Regions from separate parts of the Paenibacillus sp. JNUCC31 genome, predicted to be linked through region 1. Evidence: riboswitches for the same ligand, from Rfam matches in the RefSeq annotation. Region 1 holds a riboswitch; the other holds the start of a gene.
What was found. Region 1 has a riboswitch for cyclic di-AMP ahead of JNUCC31_RS22330 (HAD family hydrolase). Riboswitches for the same ligand answer to the same signal wherever they lie in the genome.
Positions count from the first base shown of each region.

Region 2: it holds a riboswitch for cyclic di-AMP, as region 1 does, so the genes downstream of both, JNUCC31_RS26145 (C40 family peptidase) here and JNUCC31_RS22330 (HAD family hydrolase) in region 1, are expected to answer to the same signal.

Region 1 is NZ_CP062165.1:5,154,849-5,159,062, reverse strand. It holds gene JNUCC31_RS22340 (Nramp family divalent metal transporter) at 1-920, shown strand, start outside; gene JNUCC31_RS22335 (HAD family hydrolase) at 1,085-1,774, opposite strand; gene JNUCC31_RS22330 (HAD family hydrolase) at 1,952-2,350, opposite strand; cyclic di-AMP (ydaO/yuaA leader) riboswitch at 2,468-2,643, opposite strand; gene JNUCC31_RS22325 (glutathione peroxidase) at 3,008-3,484, shown strand; tRNA gene JNUCC31_RS22320 (tRNA-Leu) at 3,629-3,711, opposite strand; gene JNUCC31_RS22315 (urease accessory protein UreF) at 4,129-4,214, shown strand, end outside.
Region 2 is NZ_CP062165.1:5,906,527-5,910,740, reverse strand. It holds gene JNUCC31_RS26160 (X2-like carbohydrate binding domain-containing protein) at 1-569, opposite strand, end outside; tRNA gene JNUCC31_RS26155 (tRNA-Leu) at 846-929, opposite strand; gene pelA (pectate lyase) at 1,196-2,155, opposite strand; cyclic di-AMP (ydaO/yuaA leader) riboswitch at 2,563-2,694, shown strand; gene JNUCC31_RS26145 (C40 family peptidase) at 2,700-3,164, shown strand; gene JNUCC31_RS26140 (carboxymuconolactone decarboxylase family protein) at 3,273-3,602, opposite strand; gene JNUCC31_RS26135 (hypothetical protein) at 3,720-3,938, opposite strand; gene JNUCC31_RS26130 (hypothetical protein) at 4,060-4,214, opposite strand, start outside.

The sequences.
Region 1 (4,214 bases):
TTAAGCTGCTCTTTAACATTCCCATGTTATATGGCGTTATTATTACCGCAGTTGATGTACTGGTCATTCTTCTGTTGCAAAATAAAGGTTTCCGCGCATTGGAATCCCTCGTCATTGTGCTGATGGCTACCATCGCCCTCTGCTTCGGTATTGACCTGTTTCTCGCTAAACCGGATATGGGCGGCGTCATGCATGGTTTTGTACCCAGTGCCGAGATTTTGCAAAATCCAGCCATGCTCTACATCGCTATCGGAATTATCGGTGCAACTGTCATGCCCCATAACCTGTATCTGCATTCTTCCATCGTGCAGACCCGTCAGATTGAACAGACACCCCAGGGTAAAAAAGAAGCGATTCGGTACTCCACCATGGATTCAACCATCGCTTTAACGCTGGCCCTGTTCATCAATGCAGCCATCCTGATTGTATCAGCTGCCGTGTTCCATAGTGCAGGCATGACCCAGGTTGCGGAAATTACAGATGCCTACCATCTGTTGACACCTCTGCTGGGTACCACCATTGCAAGCATCCTGTTCGGTGTAGCGCTGCTGGCTTCAGGCCAGAACTCAACACTCACCGGAACGCTGTCCGGGCAGATTGTAATGGAAGGATTCCTGAACATTCGTATTCCGGCCTGGCTTCGTCGTCTGGTCACACGCCTAATCGCCATCATCCCGGCTGTAATCGTTACAGCCATTGCCGGAGAGCACGGAACAGAGGAACTGCTCATTCTGAGTCAGGTTGTACTGTCGCTGCAGCTGCCCTTTGCCGTCATCCCGCTGGTGATGTTTACGAGTGACAAAAAAAGCATGGGGGCATTTGCCAATAAGTTATGGCTCAAAATCATCTCCTGGATCATTGCCGGAGTTATCGTTATCCTGAATGTGTATCTGATCATCCAGACCATTCTGTTATTCTAGGTAAGCGGCAACTAGCAATATTTTTCATAACTCAAAAAGGCTGATCCTCTCAAGTAACATATCTCTTGAGTCGATCAGCCTTTTGTATGGTGTTGGTGCAACTTGATCCTAATCCTAATCCATATCTATATCCATATCGATTAGATCTCATATAACGCTATAGGTTAATTGTCTGATTTCTGAGTTACCAACAACGGAAGTAGTTCCTCCAGTGATTCAATCGTCCAGTCGGGACGATCTTCGTCTGCAAGCTCTGGCTGAAATCTGCCATAACCCTGTAGAATTCGGATCGTATGCATGCCCAGCTTCTTGGCCGGAATAATATCATTATCAATCCGATCTCCAATCATAACCGCCTCTTTGGGTTTGCACCCTGCCTGTTTCAGCGCCACAGCATACAGTTCAGGATCAGGCTTGGACACTCCTTCTTCAGCCGAACAGGCCAGCACATCCACATACTTGCGCAAACCATAGCTATCCAGCCGACTCTCTGTTCCCGGGCTTTGATTAGCAATAATGCCAATCTTATAGTGTTGCGACAACGTCTGGAGAACAGAACTGGCTGACGCGAAGGGGCGCTCAAGCTCTTTGCGGAACTTCAGCTTCTCCTGGATCTGTTCGCGGTGCCCCTCATCACTGATTAGGGTTCGAATAGCCAATTTCATCGGCCATTGCTCATAATTTCGATAAGAGGCGGCAAATAGCTCCCGCACCGTCTGCATCTCCACCTGATAACCAAGCGCACAAGCCTCACGCACGAACTGACCGATAATATCATCCACCGGCTCCCATTCGTCCACGAGCGTATCCCCCACATCAAAGAACAACCATTTTATCCCACGTACTTCCGGCACGCCTATTCCTCCTCGTTAGCCACAGGAAATTCTTATCCCCATTTCCCAAACCATAAAAAAGAAGACCCACCATCATGCATGAGTCTCCTCAAGATTCCGTTTATTTATGATTTCAATTATAACAGGCAGCTGACACCGGATCAATCACAGGTATGGAACAGGAACAACAACTAAACACTACCCATTAAGCAGGAACCCCACTTCCCCATTTAAAGAGTACACAATCCGGTCAGCTCCCATCCCCCGATAGATCCCTTTCGGATGGCTCTGTTCTGTAATGACACACAAGGACTTGGATGTCCATGAGCGGCAGATTTGCAAATATCGACAGGTCAGGTTTAGGCTATTTTCAAAAATAAAAACATTGCCGACACTGCCTTGCGGCAAAAACCATTTCTGAGCTGCAGCCGTGTTCATGCGAATGACATGCTCCACACCGATTCTCCGGAGCCTGCGCTCTTCACCTGCACTGTTGGTCAGAACGGCAAACGGCATTTTTTTGTACATCAGCAATTTGATAAATTTACGTCCTGCTTCATTTGGAGCAGTCACTAAGATCATCTCTTTATCCATCATTCGTTCCTCCCTTGGCGTGAAAAGACAACAAAAAAGAAGCGTGGGGGACCAAGGCCTCCCGGACGCTTCTTCATTAATCCACAGCAAAAAGACACTATGAACCAGCGTACGGCTTGTTGCCTCTCCCTTTAACGCTTACGAGGTTAGCTGACGGATTCGGACGCGAGAGTCGCCCTATTTCCGGCTGTCACCGGAAAATTCACCCCATGGATGCCTACTGTCCTGGACAGTTCATCCTGTTGGTTCCCCCGTTTCCCACCCATGAATGAATGGAAACTCAGCGATTAAAACATCGTTCCTTTGTGAACATAATCAGAGCGATATTATCGTTTGTTTCGTTTTTCATGTAAAATTTAATTTAATTGGAATTACGATATGAATCATACACCCATGCCCTACCGGTGTAAAGTCTGTGCAGATCACCGAATCGGTGGATTTTTGCCATTTCACTTCAATAATAACGCTTACAACATATCCATTCTCTACCCATCTCGTCAAAGCTCTCTAATTCTCCCTTTAGCGAAATTCACATAGCTAATCATTCACTGTTCATACACGAAAGGCTTACATTGTGCTAAAATAAATTTAAATTTTGCAATATTTAATTGTCATCAATATAATAGGAGATAAGAAGAATATGAAATGGAGGCGATTCTCATATCAGTCTACGACTACAAAGTAAACACCCTTCGCGGTCAGGAAGTTGAAATGTCCAACTATCGTGACAAAGTACTGCTTATCGTGAACACAGCAAGTCAATGCGGTCTCACGCCCCAATTTAAAGGGCTGCAAGAACTTCAGGACAAATTCAAAGATTCCCCATTTGAAGTTCTCGGATTTCCAAGCAACCAGTTTGCACAGGAAAAAGGCTCTTCGGATGATATTGCCGAGTTCTGTCAGATGAACTATGGTGTCAGCTTCCCGATGTTTGAGAAAATCGATGTGAACGGTTCAAGCGCTCATCCTCTATTTCAGCATCTTACCAAAGAAGCACCGGGCGTACTTGGCTCCAAATCCATCAAATGGAACTTTACCAAATTTCTTGTGGATCAGAATGGACGTGTTCTGAAACGGTATGCCCCCAAAACAACACCTGATAAAATTGAAGCAGACATCAAAGAATTGCTTAAATAAGTTAAGGCCATCCGGACCCTGCAGACAGAATGAACCTGCAAACGGGGTAAACGGATGACCTTTTTTGTCTGAACCATTTATACTGTAAAAAGCCAAAAAAAGAAGCTCCCCGTATGGGAAGCTTCTTCTTCATCGTTCTTATGATGCGGTCGAGAGGACTCGAACCTCCACGGGCATACGCCCACTACCCCCTCAAGATAGCGTGTCTGCCATTCCACCACGACCGCATGTCGTAAATAATCGGCAACAGAATTGATTATACCCGGTTCATGTTTAAATGTAAAGCATTTTTAATATTATCCTTTCAACTGCGATTTTCCTTCCATAAATCGTATTATCTCGTCATTTTCTCCTATGAACCGCATATGATTAAATTTGATCTCGTTTAATATTCGATTCGGCTGATCCCCCCTACTTTTATAAGAGACAGACAACTCATTCACTTTTCCAAATATAACATTCATAGTTATATAAATTAACATTATAAGATTCCCAAATTTAAAAACCAAGAAACCATTGACAAAAAGCGGATATTTATGTGAATATATATATTATATAATTCGGATTTACACACATAAAGCGAACTAAAAAGGAGTTTAATGTTATTTAACATAACATTAAACGAACGTAGGAGGCGAAAGACTGTGAACCGTGGGAATAAGCTGCTCGATTACGTCAAACTGCTTGATTCCTCTATCCAGGTAGGAGGGTTCACCCATTCCTTCGGCAT
Region 2 (4,214 bases), 750 kb from region 1:
ATGGAATCCACATACTTCTGTGCGCATGGGTTCGTAAAATCGATTTTGTACGTGTACGAATCCCAAGCATCCATAACAACGAGCGGCTTTACCGCGATATCCTGCATACGACATGCTCCACCCGTCCCATAAACCTCAAGATTTTTGTTATAGGCGGTGATTGATAATCCCGGGATCAGATAGATCCCGATCTTCTGCCCGTTATTATGGACATAATCAATGACCTCCTGAAATCCGTTCGGATAAAGAACAGTACTCGGAATAGGACGGCCATATTCATCCTCGTCCCCGTTCCAGCCAGCATCAATATTAATGTATTCATAGCCATGGGCCTGCAGCTTCTCACGCATGGCATCTGATTGCTTCTTAATGCTCTCGGCCGATGTCCAGTTACCCGCCCCGTCATACACCTGCATGCTGTAGCTGCTCCAGCCCATATACGGCTTTTGGGCGAGACTTTTATCTGCTGCTTGTGCCACATTACCTCTCGTCCCCATCATCCCGAACTGCACTGCCGCAATCACGAATACCATAAAACACATTGCCATCCTTTTTCCGATTCGTTTCAAATTATCCCTACCCCCTCTGAATTTGGTCATTCAAATCATGGTTGATAGCGCTTCCATACGAGAAAAGAATAGTGGATGCCTGAGGCACAGAATAGGTACAATTCGGTATTTTACGTACAAATAACCTGAATTAAAGGGGCAAACCGTCGCAGAACGAACATCTTTCCATTACTGGATAAATAAACAAAGGAAAACCTACTAAAAACGTAAACCAACAAAAAAAGGTTCCTGATGGCACAAATGCCATTCTAGGAACCTTTTTCACCTTACATATGATGCGGTCGAGAGGACTCGAACCTCCACGGGGGTAAGCCCACACGGACCTGAACCGTGCGCGTCTGCCAATTCCGCCACGACCGCGTATCTCATATCTCCGAGATATTATATCGCGGCGACAAGAAATAATATATCATGTGGAATAATATGTGTCAACAAAAAAAAAATTTTTTCATTCTATATTTAAAGCTGTATTCATCCATCATTTCATGTAAAACAAAAAACCAAGGCCAACACAGTTAACAAGCACTGTATTACCCTTGGTTTTGTTTGGATATTAAGTATGAGTCAAATTATTGTTATTGTTTATTTTATGATTCTGATTGAAATTGATGAAAAGCGTGAAAGAACTATATCTTGGAAGGCCAGTTACCGTACCAAGCATATCCGCCTCTTCTTTCCTTATCGATTTCGCTAAGCTTGTATTTCACAACCCCATCACGTCCTACGAAGATCGGTCTATCTGTTCCAATTTCGTAAAAACGAGCCCAAATGGGCGCTGCACCTGAATCAGCAACGAGTTTACTATCCCCGTTTTCTCTGACATATTTGTACCCTGTAATTTTCACTTTGTTGAACCAGGTTTCTGCCGCTTCGATTGAAGCTGTAATTTTTGAGTTTGACGGTCTTGTTTTCAAAAACTTCACAATCGTACTGCTCTCTCCAGCACTGAGAGAAGGCACTTCGTAAATTCTTGCTCCTGCAGGTTTAAGGGAACTGGAATCATGTTGCTGTCCCCATGCAGTCAGTTTGCCATTAGCGACAACCTGTGTATTCAGAATAGCGTCTACTCCTTTGGCAACTGATTTTTTACTGCGATCCGCAAGAGAGCTGTCGATGAATGAGAAGTCACCTTTGCGTGCACCTACTTCATCCAGCATGTACATGACATTAATCATGGCATCATCGTTGAAGGTGATGTGCTTGTGATAACCTGAGCTCTGGTATACTTGCGGCCATCCGCCATTGGAATATTGCATGTTTAGTAGAAAGTTGATTCCTTTGATGGCAGCAGCCGAATACCGCGGGTCATTAGTCTTCTTAAATTCCTTTGCTAATCTTCTGATTTCTGAGTATGTAGCTTTGTTATCAATCGTGGATTTTGCCCACTCGCCGCTTGTTTCCTTATAATCTTTCTTCCATCCTCCGTCAGCACGCTGATTTTTCAAGATATCAGCAATACTCGCTGTCGTTCCCGAGGCGTCTGCAGCAGATACCTTCGCAACTGGCTGATATACTATTCCAATAACAGACAGAACCATTGTACAAGCCATAACAAAGGATGCAAACCTTACTTTTGATTTAAACATCAGATTAGAACACCTCTCCCGATTCATTTTATGCAAACTGTTTCCCTGATCCTACCCTCCTTATATTTGATTATAAAATCAAACTTTTTCTTTTTATCCAATATGTGGATTGGATAAAACCATTCTATGCAAAACAATGAATTATGTCAATATTCACAACAACATGTAACAACTACTTTGATTCCTGTTAGTGTTATCCAAACCCTTGCGAAAAAGCAATTCATTGTCCAGTTTCTATCCATTTGAAACAGTTGTTACTTTTTTGTCATAGGTTAGATACGCACTTCCGAGTTTTTTCTACATGGAAAGCTGGAATTCCGTTAACATTGAGGTACTAAGAAGGGATTAAAACCCGTTTGACATTTTCGCATTTATGCAATATAGTTTCAAAAGGTTACAAAAACTTAATTATTCATTTGCCGAGTTTCATGTTTGAAAACGGGGGAACCATTTTGGGTGAATTATTCTTATACATAGGAAATATAGGGAACCTTCTACCGAACCCTTAGCTAACTCCGTAGGCATCGAAGGGAGAACATTGATTTTGAAAAAACTTATTATCTCCATTTTTGGAGCAGCAGTTCTATTTACATCCGGTGCAGCAAGCACAGAGGCAAGCAGTATTAACACCGTCGTTAACAACATGACTGGCATACCTTACAAATGGGGCGGCACGACAATGGCTGGATTTGATTGCTCTGGATTTATGAGATATATTTTCAACAAATATAGCATTGAATTACCACGCACTTCCCAGCAACAAGCTAAGGCCGGAACTCCGGTATCCAAAGCAAATCTGCGTACAGGTGACCTGGTATTCTTTAATACGATGGGCAACGGCATTTCACATACGGGTGTATATATCGGTGGCGGACAGTTCGCTCACGCTTCAAGCAGCAAGGGTGTCAGCATCACCCAATTATCCACCCCTTACTTCCACGATCGTTATGTAACAGCACGCCGGGTAACAGGGCAGTTTATGTATAATAAGATGCTTGGCAAAATATAAGTTGAACACGAAAGGGCTTCGGTTATTACCGAAGCCTTTTCTTTGTCTACATTGATTTTCTACAAATGCATAGGCATGATGTTATAATCAGGCTGCAATACATCTTTTTTAATGCAAGGCCTTCTGGACTCTCATCGCACCCTGTGACAGCGCATGACCGCCGCCTACGGCTCCAGCTACAGCAACCGTCTCCATAATCTCCTGGTCGGTCGCTCCTTTGGCACGGGCCTCTTCCGCATGGTAAAACGTACACACCTCATTGTTGGCGAACAATCCGATGCCCAGTGCAATCAGCTGTTTGGTCTTGGCATCCATCGCTCCTGCCTGAAAGCATTCTCCTGTGAACTCATGATAAGACTTCACCACGGAAGGCAGCACGTCGCTTAATTCTCCAATCTGGTCCTTATAGGCATGAACCTTATCATTCATTAGTGTCAAGGTTACCGCACATCCTCTCGGCTGATATGTTACAAGCTCTCACTGTACCTATCTTCTCTCCCGAGAGGTGCAATTATGCCAAATCATCCATGGTAAATGAACCTAAAAAGGCATGTCCTATTCTTCGAGCAGGCTCTTGCGTGGTTCGCTGAATAATTGATACCGATAATTCCGGTCGAGTTTGACCACACGACGATTCTGACGGCGAATGAGCACCTGCTCCCCGTCCCAGGCTACGACAATGCCCGTCACATCATTCGACTGAATCTCGTCTCGTACCACTCTTACTTTTTCACCCGATAAACGCAGTGCATCCAATTCTTCATCACTGATCATATTCCCGGCGCCTACTTTCCAAAAAATTATTTACAAAAAGAGACCTAAATGAAAAGTCATTTAGGTCTCACGTGACTGTATTGGACTGTCATGTCATTCGAAAGTATGTCCCGACTGAAAGTTACCGCTGCGCGTGCTCTTTGCTGTCGTTCTTCTCAAACCAAAAATCAAGCACTTTGGCGGACATCACACGTTCTTCAAGGTACTCCACTTGATGCGGTGTAAATTGTTCTTTCCAAGAGAAGGACAACTCTTCGCACAAGCCTACAATCGTCA